DNA from 4 places in the Burkholderia torrens genome. Region 4 is predicted to be linked to each of the others. Evidence: predicted binding sites of a transcription regulator. Region 4 holds the regulator's gene; each other region holds the start of a gene.
The links. Region 4 encodes FliA, which starts transcription of late flagellar genes. Its sites were predicted from a motif close to CTAAAGTTTNNNNNNNNNNNGCCGNTA; they were not measured.

Region 1 (3,348 bases), 910 kb from region 4:
ACCGGATGATGGAAGCCGGCAGCGAACGCGCTCTGTCGTCGCAGGCGCATGCGCGCGGGCAGCCGGCGGATGATCCAGCGCCCGACGCACCACGCATCTACGACCCGCTCGCCGCCGAAACCGCGATGCTCGACGCGCTGTCGACGTTGATCGCGCGCCACGCCGACGTGCGGCCGCAACCGGCGCCGCTCGCGGCCGACGAACCACGCGTCGACGCCATGCGCGAGCGGCTCGCTGGCGACCTGCTGTCCACGGTGACGCTCGACGACGTCGCGCAGGCGGCCGGCCTGTCGCCGTTCCACGCGGCGCGCCTGTTCACGCGTACGACCGGCATGCCGCCGCATGCATGGCGCAACCAGCTGCGGCTGCAGCGCGCGCTGGCGCCGCTGCGCGCGGGCGTGCCCGTCGCCGACGTCGCGGCGGCCAGCGGCTTCGTCGACCAGAGCCACTTCACGCGACATTTCAAACGGATGTTCGGCGTACCGCCCGGGCGCTGGCAGGCGAGCTGACGCGCGGCGCCCGGCAGCGGGCAACCGCGCCGCCATCCGGCGCCGGCCGGCACCCGGGCATCGCGCCGGCCCGATTCCGCGAGCGCAAGAACATACAAGCCGGCTCGCCGTCCGCTGGCTATCCTCCTGTTCATGGAGGAGACCCTTTGAACCCGACACCCGCATCGCCGCCTCGCCGCCCGCTCAACGAATGGCTCGACGGCGCGCGCGACACGATTCCGATGATGATCGGCGCAGCACCGTTCGGCGTGATTTTCGGCACGCTCGTCGGCGGCGGCCCGCTCGCCGCATGGCACGGCGCGCTGATGTCGCTCGCCGTGTTCGCGGGCTCCGCGCAATTCATCGCGCTCGGCCTGATCGCCGGCAGCGCGAGCTTCGTCGTCGTGCTCGCGACCACGCTGATCGTGAACCTGCGCCACCTGCTGTACAGCGCGACGCTCGCACCCTATGTCGCGCACCTGCCGCTGCGCTGGCGCGCGACGCTCGGCGCGTTGATGACCGACGAGGTGTTCGCGGTCGCCTATGCGCACTACCGGCACTTCGCGCCCGGCACGATCGGCCCCCACTACTTTTTCGGCTCCGGGCTCGCGATGTACCTGAACTGGCAGGTCTGGACGCTCGCCGGCATCGGCTTTGGCGCGGCGTTCCCGGGCCTGCAGTCGCTCGGCCTCGATTTCGCGATGGCGGCCACCTTCATCGCGATCGTCGTCCCGCAGCTCGGCACGCTGCGCTATTTCGCGGCGGCCGCGACGGCCGGCACGCTTGCGTACTTCTGGCAGGACTGGCCGTACAAGCTCGGGTTGCTCGGCGCGGTCGCCGCCGGCGTCGCGATCGGCGTCGTGCTCACGCTGCTGCACGAACGCACGCGCACCGGCTCGCGCACGGAGGTCGCATCATGAGCTACGCGCTGCTGATCCTCGGCATGGCCGTCATTACGTACGCGATTCGCTCGACGCTGTTCCTGTTCGGCGAACGGCTGACCTTCCCGCCGCTCGTGCGGACCGCGCTCGGCTTCGTGCCCGTCACCGTGCTGACGGCGATCATCGTGCCGATGACCGTCTCGCCGCACGGCGGCACGGCCGAGCTCACCTTGCGCAATCCGCAACTCGTCGGCGCGCTCGCCGCCGTGCTCGTGTCGGCGGCAACCCGCCGCCCGCTCGTGACGATCGCCGCGGGGCTCGCGGTGTTCTTCTTCTGGCAAGGGGTCGTGATCCCGCACTGGCTGCCCGCCTGAGCGGTCGCTCTACCCGCGCGCTCAAGTTTTCGCCCGGCGCGCCGATATAGGGAATGAAGACCCGCCACCGGCCTCGGCGCGTACCGGTCAGTCGACGCTGCGCCCGCTCCGGTGCGCCGTGCCGGCCGTCGGCTTGCGCGGGCCGCCATCGAGACGATTCATGGGCCAGATCACCCTTTCCCTCAAGGACGACACGCTCGAGTCCCTGCGCAAGGACTATGACGCGTTCGTCCGCGTGTCGCTGAAACTCGACCCGCAGTTCGCGACGCCGTCGTTCGAGGATTTCCTGCGCGCCAAGTTGCTCGACAACATGGTGCCGCTGACCGAGCACGCGGTGCAGCGGATGCTGCAGGGCGGCCAGTACGCGTGGGCCAAGCGCACGCTCGACAAGGAATTTCCGGACGTCGTCGCGATCCTGATGCGACAGGCCGGCGAATTCGGCTTCGGCTTCGCATCGCGCTCCGAATGGACCCCCGACGAACTCGCGAAAGCATGCCGCGACTGGGCGAAGGCGATCGTCGCCGAAGCGCAGGGCGACCCGTCGCTGATCGACCCGCTTGCATCGCAGATTAAGGGCGCCGCGCAGGACATCCAGGCGCTCGAGGAACTGATGCAGACGCCCGCGTGGCGGCTCGCCGAATCGTTGCGCCAGCGCATTTACGAGGCCAAGCTCGCGTGCGAGATGAGCGTCGGCAGCACCGCGCGCGACAAGCTCGGCGAACTGCGCGGGCTGCTGCGGCTCGGGCTCGCGCATGGCTCGTTCCAGAAGCAGGAAGCGCAGCAGATCATGGAATACCTGCGGCTGCTGAAGCCCGAGATCTTCGTCGAGGAACCGTACGACGTCTTCGCGCGGCTCGCCGCATGGCTGCGCGGCGTGTTCACGCCGGCCGCCGTGCGACCGGCGCAAGGGCAACAGGGACAGGGGCCAGGACAGCGCCGGCCGTGACCGCGCCCCGCCCTCCCGCCGAAAGCATGAACCCATGAAAACGGCCCGGTTCGCGCAAAGCGAACCGGGCCGTCGGATGGCCTCCGGCGCGACGCCCAGGGGGCGAGCGTCACGCGGCGCCAGGCGCCGCTTACTGCGTGGCGCCCTGGGCCGATGCACCGCCCTCCGCGCCGACCGACGCGCCGCCTTCGGTCGCTTCCCCGGCCTTCGCCTTGGCTGCGCCGACGTGGCCCTTGGCCGACTTCGCGGCATGCTTCGTGTGCTTCTTGGCCGAATGGACGGCCGACGACGCCGAATCCTTCGCACCGTCGGCTGCCGCGCCGACCGCATCCGTGGCACCGCCGACCGCGTTGCCCGACGCGTTCGCGCCGGCACCGCCCTGCACGCCGGCACCGACACCTGCCGCCGGAGCCTGCGCCTGCACGCCGGCACCGGCCGCACCCTGCGCCGCCGTGCCCGTCTGGGCAAATGCGGCCGAAGTGGCGAACGCCGTCAGCGCGGCACCGATCAGCATCGTACGAATCTTGGACATGGCAATTCTCCTCGAGAAGTTGTGAGCCCGGACCGCATCGATGCGGTCCGTCGCGTCCCCCGCCGCAACACGCAGCAGGTACGACAAAAGACCCGCGGCGCGCCCGGCCGGTTCTCGAATCTCTCAG
Region 2 (3,348 bases), 390 kb from region 4:
CACTGCGTGATGCCGTCGGCCCACCAGTAGCCGGGCACGCGATACCAGTCGCCGGCGGCGGGGTCGCGCGCCCATTCGTAGGTCGCGGCCGGCTTCAGCGGATCCGTGTCGATCCGGTACCAGCAGCGCAGGTACGTGTAGGTGTCGGAGCCGCGGCGCGCCGCGCGCGCCGTCGCGCCAGGCGTGCTCGATGCGGGCGGCGGCGCGACCTCGGGGCCGGCCGGCGACAGCGACATGTCGCCAGTCGGCGTGGGCAGCGGCGCAGGGCCGGCGGCATGGGCGGCGGGGAGCGTCAGCGCGGCGGCCAGCGCCGCGACGGTGGAAGCGGCGACGACTCGGGACGAGACACGGGACGACAGCGGAATACGGAAATGAGACATGCGGCCCTCTTCTGATTGTTGTGACGGGACGGCGGCGCGGTTGCGCAGCCGTGTATCGGAAGGGACCGTGGGTGCCGGGCTCGGGCCCGGTCTGTCGAAACGTGAAGTGCCGCGAACGGCAGTTGATACGGTAGCGGCGGTGCCGCCGGCCGGTCAGCGCGCGAGCGCCGATACGCGCCCGTCCGGGCCGTAGACGCCGGTCGGCGCGGGGGCCGAGCGCAGTACCGCGAGCGCGCGCTCGTTGTAGTCCATCCGGATGCGGATCAGCATCCCGTTGTTCGCATTGGCCTGGCGCGCGCGTTCGGCGGCCTGCTGCAGCAACTGCCAGCGGCCGGCGAGGCGTGCATCGCGCTCGGCGGCCTGGTCCATGCCCTTCTTGCCGGCCGGAAAGCCGAGCGCGGAAAGCTGCGTGTCGCGCGTGCGTTCGAGCTGCGCGAGCCGGTCGATCAGCGCGCTTTTCCTTTCGACGATGCCGGGCAGCATCTCGAGCGGCTCGGCCGTCGTCAGCGCCTTTTCCTCGTAGACGAGCAGGGACGCAAACGCCTCGACCGTCGCGTGTTCGTCGTTGACCGTGGCCAGCAGCTCTTCTCTCATCGCGTCATGCTCGTCGCGCCGGTGCACGCGGTGGCGCGCGCCGGCAAACCGGTGGAACCGGCCGCGAGGCCGGCTTAGTTACCCTGCGGGCGCTGCTGCTGCAGCAGCTCGCGGGCGGTATTCAATACGCCGTCGGCAATCTTGTGCGCGTCGATCGTCAACGTGCCGTTGTTCAGCGCGTCCTTGATCGACTGGACCAGGCCCGTGTCGATATCGGCACCGCCCGATGCGGATACCGAACGCAGCTGGCCGGACAGACCCGACAGGTTCACGGTCGTGTCGCCGACGGTCGATCCGGCGTCGGCCGCCTGCGCGGACGACTGGGCCGTGCCGGATTGCGCACGGGACGCGCCGTTGCCGGTCGGCGCCAGGGGGCTCGGGTTCGGAGTGGAATCGATCTTCACGATGGGTTTCCTGTACGGTTTGACCCAGATAACGGCCGGGTCGGCCCGAACTTTAGCATCGCGAGCCCGAAATGCTCCGAATAAACAATTCTTTACACTCTTGCGGTTGAATCCGTCCCTATAGCGGAATTTCCACGGTGCCGGCGTCCTTGACGATCGCCGTGACGATCTGGCCCGCGGCCATCCGCACCCGCACCGACTGGCCCGGTGCCGCATTCGCGAGCACGCTGCCTTCGGCCGAAATCGTGAACCCGGGGCCGGCCGCGACGACCCGCACCGTCTGGCCGGCCGATACCGACGCCGCGCTCTTCAGCATGTCCTGCCGCAGCGGCAGGCCGGCCGAGATGCGCGCGAGCGCGGTCGCGCCGATCGCCTGCACCGGGTCGGTGATCACCGCGAGCGGCATGACCGTCAGGTCGCCGTCGCGGGCGACCAGGTCGGCAGCGGAGAGCGGCTCGCCGGGCGCGATCTGGCGCGCGGCGACGTAATAGGTGGCCTGCACGGCGACCTTCGCCTGCAGGTAGACGGTCCACGGCCGCTCGCCCGCGCAGCGCACGCCGACCGTCGTGCGGCCCCACAGGCGCGCGCCGGTCGGCAGGAACGGCTCGAGCGTCGTGCACGCGGCGAGCCCGCGCGGAAACGCGGTCGTGACCGTCGCCGTGGTCTTGCCGGGCAGGCCGGCGATCTGCTGCTGCAGGAACGCGAGGGCCGCGCGGCGGATCGTCTCGGGATCCTGCTGGCCGGGCGGCGTCGCGGGCTGGGCCGCGGCGGCAGCCGGGGCCGCGTTCGCGGTACCCGCCGCCGTGCGCGGTGCCGGTGCGGCCGGCGCGGCGCGGACCGCCGCGACGCGTGCGGCGGCGGCCGACGGTTGCGCCTGCCGAACGGGGTTCGATGCGGGTTCGGCCGTGCCGGCGACGACCGTCGCGATTGCCGCCGGGTCGGCCGCACGCTGCTGCGCGCTGGAGCCTGTGTTTGCGCGGGCGGCTGCATAAACGGGAGCCGGCGGCGGCACGGTCGTCACGACCATCGCGCCGGCCGGTTGCGCCGCGTAGCCGGTGACCACGCCGGTCGCGGTACTTGCCGCCGACGCCGCGCGGCCCGTTTCCGGCGCGACGCCCGCACCCGAAGCCGTTCCCGCATTCCCGCCGAACTGCCCGCCGCTCGCCGCGTTGGCGTGCGCGAGCGCGGTTTCGGCCGTCTCGCCGCGTCCGGGAATCACGATCATCCCGTCTTCCGCGTGCGCGGCCGGCGCGACGATCCACAGCGCCGCGGCGAACGCAAACGCACGCCGGACGCGCGTGAGCCGCCCGTTCCTGCCGCGAAGTGCGCCGCCCGTCATCGCCGTGTCCTCGATCCGTTGATCCGATTCGCATTCTAGGGAGCCGGGCCGCCGCGCAAACGATGAATAGAGGGGGCCTTTGCCGCGTTATTCGCCCGATTGCCGGTTGCGTCCGGCGCCTACCATCGCTGTCATGGAAAAAAGCCTCTCGGGTCGCCATCCGGCGCGAGGGGCGTGCAGCGCTTCATACGGAGGGACGCACACATGCTGGACAAACTCGATGCGGAATTCGCGTTCGGCCGACAGGCGCTCGACGTGCGCGCCTACCGGCAGGAACTGCTGTCGTCGAACATCGCGAACGCCGACACGCCCGGCTACCAGGCCCGTGACGTCGATTTCGCGTCGACGCTCGCGCGCTCGCTGAAGCAGACGAGCGGCGGCCTGGCGCCGAGCAACGCCGCGCAGCTGCCGATGGCGCAGCCGGCCGGCGTGACGAACGGCATGTCGATGGTGTCGACGGCGGCCGGTCACATGGCCGGCACCGCGAAGCTGATCCCGACCGGCGGCCCGTCGGACGACTACGGCCGTGCGCAGTACCGGATGCCGCTGCAGCCGTCGCTCGACGGCAACACGGTCGATCTCGACGTCGAGCGCGTGCAGTTCGCGAACAACGCGCTGCACTACGAAACCG
Region 3 (3,348 bases), 1.2 Mb from region 4:
CGATATGCGCGCCGCCGTCGGCGAGGCCGACGCCGTTGCGCCACCGTTCCTTCACCGTGAACGCGACGCGCGTGGCGCCGTCGCCGCCCGCGCCGCCCTGCTCGCCGAACGCGAGCGGCAGCGCCGAGCGCCAGTGCGCGAGCAGCGGCGACGCGGGCGAGCCGTCGATCACGAGCAGATCCTTGTGGCCCGACAGCGCGGCGACGTCGCCGGGCCGCGCGACCTGCACGCGCAGCGCCGGGAAGCCGGTCCATTCGCCCATGTGGCCGAGCATCGTCAGGTAGGCCTCGAGCTCCTGCGGCGACGGCCGGTCGGACAGCACGACGGCCGTCTGCGACAGGTCGGCGAAGCGCGTGAACGGGAAGCCGCTGTTCGCGAAGAACGCGAGGTTCGGCAATTGCGCGTAGTGGACGAAGTGCGAGAAGTCGATCGTCGAATCGGGATCGATCGCCGCGCGCTGCGGCTCGGTGGCCGTGCTCGAACACAGGCCCGTCTTCTGCGAATCGAGCGTGAAGCGGAATTGCAGCTGGTTGCCGCTGCCGACGCGGAACGCGGGAATGTCGACGTCGCTCGTCACGCGCCCTTCCGGCACCGACAGCAGCGGCAGCTGCATGCGGCCGTGCGCGTCCTCGGCCTGGGCCGGCCCGAGCCGGTACGACTTCACGAGCTGGTCGTTGATCTCGACCGCGAGCGTCGAATTGTCCTGCACGGTCGGCGCCGTGTAGCGGTAGCGCAGCGTGATCGGCACGCCCGCGCCGTTCCACGAATGCAGATCGGCCGGCACGCGCAGGTTCAGGCGGATCGCGTCGGGCGTCGTGCCGCGCACTTCGAGCTGGCGCGGATCGTTGACGAGCTCGCGGAACGTGATCGGCCGGTTCACCGGCAGCCAGCGCGGCGCGTCGTACGGCTTGCGCGGCGCGCCGAGATCGACGTGCGCGACCGTCGCCGCCGGCCCCGACAGCGCCGCGCGGCCGAGCACGAGCGTCGCGACCGCATCGTCGACCTCGGCCGCCGTGCGGCCCGTGACGACCAGCACCTTGCGTCCCGGCGCGGCCGGGTTGTCGGCCACCGCGAGCAGCGGGCCGTTGATCGACGGCAGCACGAGGCCGGCCGGCAGCGTCGCGGCCGTCCCGACCACCACGGCCTGGTCGTCGGCCGGCAGCCCGGACGATACCGGGAAGCGCGCATGCCGGTAGTCAGCCAGCGCGCCGAACCACGACGCGAGCACGCCCGCGCTGCGCAGCGTCGCCGAATCGGGCGCGGCCGGCAGCACGAACGGCAGCCGCACGCGGCCGTTGTCGCGCCGGTCGAAGAACGGCGCAGGCAGCAGCGCGAGATCGTTCGGCAGGCGCACCGGCGATTCGTCGAGGATCAGTTCGCTCGTCGGGCTCACGTCGGCCCACAGCGCCGAGTTCGTCGGATCTTCGCAATGATCGAGCGTGTAGTGCGCGATCAGGCGCAGGCCGATCTGATTGAAATCGGAGAAGTAACGCGGATCGATCGGGATCTCTTGCGTGACCGTGCGGCCCGCGCGCGCGGCGTCGAACGGGACGGTCGCGATCACCTCGCCGTTCACCGACACCTTCAGGTGCGACATCGGGAACACCAGCGACGGCGAATACGCATAGGTGAGGCGCAGCCGCGCGCCCGTCACCACGCGGTCGAGCCGCACGCCTGCGTTGATCGTGCGCGCGTCGTCGGCGCCGCGCAGGCGCAGCGGATCGAACGCGCCGAGCGACGCGAAAGGCAGACGCACGGTCGTCGCCGGCAGGCCGGCCGACGATGCGCTGGCCGCGCCCGGCGCAGCCGCGAGCACCGGCGCGGACGCGTCGGCGGGCCCGGCAGCCGACGCGGCGGCCGGCACGGCCGGCATCGGTGCGGCCGACAGCGCGGCCGTATGGAAAGCGCCAACCATGGCGACCGACAGGACGAGCAGCGACGCGGCCGGCTTCATGCGCCGCTCCGTTTCGTCTGATTGATCCGGTCATCAAGCACGTCGGAACCGACGCGCGCTAAGCAGCTATGCCCGTGAGTGCACATCCCCACTGCTTCCTCTCATATGGCGAACTGGCCTGATGCATTTATCGAAACGACGCGGCGCATTCGTGGATGGCCGTCGTCGTGCTGTGCGCGCCTGGCACGGGCGCACACCCATTCGTCACACTATCTCAAAAAAAGGGCAAAACTTGCGCGAATTCGTGACGGTGAAGCGAAAAAAACCTCGATCCAGTCGGAAATGCTGCACGAGCGGGACGAATGGTAAGAATTGCGCCGTTGTCGCCGGACGGGCCGAACGGCATACTGCCGGCGCTGTGCAGCCGGCCGCCGGACGGCCCGTTGGCTGGGACGCGCGGCCGCGAGGCGGCGCGTATGCTACCGCAATCCCGCGACACCGGATGCGCTTTCTTTCATGGAAACTGACTTGAATCAAATCGTCGACACCGCCACCCCGTCCTCCGACACGCTGCTGCGCATCATCGCCGTGCAGGCCGAGATCGCGAAGCTCGGCCTCGACCTAGGAAGTGTGATGACCTACGTGGCCGAGCAGGTGCCGCTGCTCACGGGCGCGAGCGCGGCCGCAGTGGAATTCGCCGAGGGCGACGACATGGTGTACCGCGCCGCGTCGGGCACCGCCGCCGGGATGCTCGGGCTGCGGCTGCGCCGTTCGGGCAGCCTGTCGGGCCTGTGCGTGCGGCAAGGCGAATTGCTGCACTGCGTCGATTCGGAAACCGACCCGCGCGTCGATCGCGACGCATGCCGCCGGGTCGGCCTGCGCTCGATGCTCGTGATGCCGCTCACGCATGCCGACACGACGGTCGGCGTGCTGAAGGTGATGTCGCCGGAAGTCGACGGCTTCTCGCCGGCCGACGCCGGCACGCTGCGGCTGACGGCCGAGCTGATCGCCGCCGCGATGTTCCACGCGGCGCGCAACGAGGCGAACGAGCTGTACCTGCGCGCCACCCATGACGCGCTCACGGGTTTGCCGAACCGCGCGCTGTTCTACGACCGCCTGCGCCAGTCGATGCACACGGCGCTGCGCGCGAACGGCCGGCTCGGCATTCTCAACATCGACATGGACGGGCTGAAGCCGATCAACGACGGGTTCGGCCACCGCGCGGGCGACGCCGCGCTGCGCGAGATCGCCACGCGGATGCAGGGTGCGGTGCGGCGCTCGGATACGGTCGCGCGCGTCGGCGGCGACGAATTCGCGGTGATCCTGCCGAACATCGGCACCCGCGACGACGCGCACGTACAAAGCACGCGGCTCGCGCGGCAGGTCGGCGAACCGTTCGAGTTCGAGGGGCACGCGCTGCGGCTGGGCGTCAGCGTCGGGATCGCCATGTTGCC
Region 4 (3,348 bases):
CCGGTGCACGCGGTGAAGGATGCGGGCGATCTCGCGCTCGCGCTGTCCGAGCTGCGCAACAAGCACATCGTGCTGATCGACACGATCGGCATGAGCCAGCGCGACCGCGCGGTGTCCGACCAGATCGCGATGCTGCACGGCGCGAACGCGCCGGTGCAGCGCCTGCTGCTGCTCAACGCGACGAGCCACGGCGACACGCTCAACGAAGTCGTGCAGGCATACCGCAGCGCGGGCGAGCACCCTGACCTGGCCGGCTGCATCCTCACGAAGCTCGACGAGGCGACCCACCTCGGCGGCGTGCTCGACACGGTGATCCGCTACAAGCTGCCGGTCCACTACGTGTCGACCGGCCAGAAGGTGCCGGAGAACCTGTACGTCGCCTCGACCAAATTCCTGCTGAAGAGCGCGTTCTGTGTGCCGCGCGACGGTTCCCCCTTCGTGCCGCAAGACGAGGACATGCCGACGCTGCTTTCCGCACTGACCGCACGTTCCACCGCCGAGCTGCACGAGGTGCGATTTGGATAAACGGATCATCGACCAGGCCGAAGGGCTGCGGCGCCTGCTGGCCGGACGCGCGTCGCGCATCGTCGCGGTGACGGGCGGGCCGGCGGGTGTCGGCTGCACGTCCACCGTCGTGAACCTGGCCACGGCGCTTGCGTCGCTCGGCAAGGACGTGCTCGTCGTCGACGAACGCGCCGACGTGCATTCGGCCAGCGCGACGCTGGCGGGCGCGTGGCTGCGCGACGGCGAACGCACGCGGGTGGCCGCCGGCTTCGGCCTGTGCGCGGCCGCGCGGCTCGCGCGCGCCGGCTACGGCGACGCGCAGCTGAGCGATTTCATCGACGGCCCGGCCGACATCGTGCTGGTCGACACGCAGCTCGGCGCCGACGGCGCGTTCTCGGCGCTCGCACGCGAGGCGCACGACGTGCTGGTCGTCACGCGCGTCGCCGCGCAGGCGATCACCGAGGCGTACGCGTGCATGAAGCGGCTGCATTTCGCGCACGCGTTCGCGCAGTTCCGCGTGCTGACCAATCACGTCGGCAGCCACGCGGACGCGAAGACGGCGTTCGACAACCTCGCGGGCGTCGCGAGCCGCTACCTGACCGTGTCGATCGCCGACGCGGGCTGCGTGAGCGCCGATCCGCTCGTCGAGCATGCGCGCGAACTGACGCATGCGGTGGTCGACGCGTTCCCGTCGTCGCCGGCCGCGCGCGATTACCGGCAGATTGCCGCCGACCTGCTGTACTGGCCGATGCGCCCGCGTTCGGGCGCGGGGCGCGCGGTCCACGCGGGCGGCAAGCCGTCGTACGAGGCGGGCGCGGCACACGCCGCGTGAGCGCCACCGCAAGGAGAGAGCCATGATGTACAACGCTCAAGGAAAGATGTCCCAGGCCGACGTGCTCGCGCAATATGCGCCGCTGGTGCGCCGCCTCGGGCTGCAGCTCGTCGCGAAGATGCCGGCGAGCGTCGACCTCGACGACCTGATCCAGGCCGGCATGATCGGCCTGATGGACGCGGCCGGCCGCTACAAGGAAGACCAGGGCGCGCAGTTCGAGACCTACGCGACGCAGCGCATCCGCGGCGCGATGCTCGACGAGCTGCGCAGCAACGACTGGCTGCCGCGCAGCATGCGCAAGACGTCGCGCGAGGTCGAGCACGCGGTGCACCAGGTCGAGCAGCATCTCGGCCGCTCGGCGAGCGAGACCGAGATCGCCGAGCACCTGAAGATGCCGCTCGACGAATACCAGGGGATGCTGCAGGACCTGCACGGCAGCCAGCTCATCTACTACGAGGATTTCGACCGCGCGGCCGACGACGAGCCGTTTCTCGACCGCTATCGCGTCGATCACGCCGATCCGCTGTCCGCGCTGCTCGACGAGCACCTGCGCGAGGCGCTCGTCGAGGCGATCGAGCGGCTGCCGGAGCGCGAGAAGCTGCTGATGTCGCTTTACTACGAACGGGGTCTGAATCTGCGCGAGATCGGTGCGGTGCTCGAGGTGAGCGAGTCGCGCGTGTGCCAGCTGCACAGCCAGGCCGTCGCGCGCCTGCGCGCGCGGCTGCGCGAACAGGCCTGGGTCGGCGCGGAGTCCTGACCCTTTCAGGGCGGCCACGCGCGCCGACGCCGCGCGCGGGTATCGTGCTCGCGCATTCTGCGCGCCGATTTGCTACAATCCCCTCCGTTTTCCGAGGAGCGTTGCGACGGACATCCTTGTCCGCCAGGCTCGGAAGGCTTCACCAAGCAGCCGTGCGGCACGCATTTCGCGACCGTCGCGCCGGCCCCGCTTCCTGAACGGCGCTCACGTCACCAATCTAGAAACTTTTTAGAAAGGAGGGCGTGATGAACGCCATTATCGATTCCAAGGCTTCCCACGATTACGTCGTCGCCGACATGGCGCTGGCCGGCTGGGGCCGCAAGGAACTCAACATCGCCGAGACCGAAATGCCGGGCCTCGTGCAGATCCGCGACGAATACAAGGCACAGCAGCCGCTGAAGGGCGCGCGCATTGCCGGTTCGCTGCACATGACGATCCAGACGGGCGTGCTGATCGAGACGCTGAAGGCGCTCGGCGCGGACGTCCGCTGGGCGTCGTGCAACATCTTCTCGACGCAGGACCACGCGGCGGCCGCGATCGTCGAAGCCGGTACGCCGGTGTTCGCGTTCAAGGGCGAGTCGCTCGACGAGTACTGGGAATTCTCGCACCGCATCTTCGAATGGCCGAACGGCGAATTCGCGAACATGATCCTGGACGACGGCGGCGATGCGACGCTGCTGCTGATCCTCGGCGCGAAGGCCGAGAAGGACCGTTCGGTGATCGCGAAGCCGACCAACGAGGAAGAAGTCGCGCTGTACAAGTCGATCGCTGCGCACCTCGACATCGACGCGACCTGGTACTCGAAGCGCCTCGCGCACATCAAGGGCGTGACCGAAGAAACCACGACCGGCGTGCACCGCCTGTACCAGATGGAAAAGGACGGCCGCCTGCCGTTCCCGGCGTTCAACGTGAACGATTCGGTCACGAAGTCGAAGTTCGACAACCTGTACGGCTGCCGTGAATCGCTGGTCGACGGCATCAAGCGCGCGACCGACGTGATGATTGCGGGCAAGGTCGCGGTCGTCGCGGGCTACGGCGACGTGGGCAAGGGCTGCGCGCAGTCGCTGCGCGGCCTTGGCGCGACCGTGTGGGTCACCGAAATCGATCCGATCTGCGCACTGCAGGCGGCGATGGAAGGCTACCGCGTCGTGACGATGGAATACGCGGCCGACAAGGCCGACATCTTCGTGACGGCCACCGGCAACTACCACGTGATCAACCACGATCACATGAAGGCGATGCGCCACAACGCGAT

Region 1: a site for FliA is predicted at 1,764-1,790, ahead of AC5LXX_RS05325 (DUF4088 family protein). Genes of this name have one in related genera too.
Region 2: a site for FliA is predicted at 1,408-1,434, ahead of flgM (flagellar biosynthesis anti-sigma factor FlgM). Genes of this name have one in related genera too.
Region 3: a site for FliA is predicted at 2,165-2,191, ahead of bcsB (cellulose biosynthesis cyclic di-GMP-binding regulatory protein BcsB). Genes of this name have one in related genera too.

Annotation. Positions count from the first base shown of each region.
Region 1 covers NZ_OZ480211.1:1,140,277-1,143,624, reverse strand. The annotation lists gene AC5LXX_RS05340 (AraC family transcriptional regulator) at 1-509, shown strand, start outside; gene AC5LXX_RS05335 (AzlC family ABC transporter permease) at 656-1,408, shown strand; gene AC5LXX_RS05330 (AzlD domain-containing protein) at 1,405-1,743, shown strand; gene AC5LXX_RS05325 (DUF4088 family protein) at 1,904-2,689, shown strand; gene AC5LXX_RS05320 (hypothetical protein) at 2,820-3,221, opposite strand.
Region 2 covers NZ_OZ480211.1:3,356,697-3,360,044, reverse strand. The annotation lists gene AC5LXX_RS15600 (SGNH/GDSL hydrolase family protein) at 1-380, opposite strand, end outside; gene AC5LXX_RS15595 (flagella synthesis protein FlgN) at 534-974, opposite strand; gene flgM (flagellar biosynthesis anti-sigma factor FlgM) at 1,049-1,378, opposite strand; gene flgA (flagellar basal body P-ring formation chaperone FlgA) at 1,497-2,717, opposite strand; gene flgB (flagellar basal body rod protein FlgB) at 2,922-3,348, shown strand, end outside.
Region 3 covers NZ_OZ480211.1:1,480,574-1,483,921, reverse strand. The annotation lists gene bcsB (cellulose biosynthesis cyclic di-GMP-binding regulatory protein BcsB) at 1-1,954, opposite strand, end outside; gene AC5LXX_RS06870 (diguanylate cyclase domain-containing protein) at 2,423-3,348, shown strand, end outside.
Region 4 covers NZ_OZ480211.1:232,686-236,033, forward strand. The annotation lists gene flhF (flagellar biosynthesis GTPase FlhF) at 1-525, shown strand, start outside; gene AC5LXX_RS00990 (MinD/ParA family ATP-binding protein) at 518-1,336, shown strand; gene AC5LXX_RS00995 (RNA polymerase sigma factor FliA) at 1,359-2,093, shown strand; S-adenosyl-L-homocysteine riboswitch at 2,181-2,306, shown strand; gene ahcY (adenosylhomocysteinase) at 2,339-3,348, shown strand, end outside.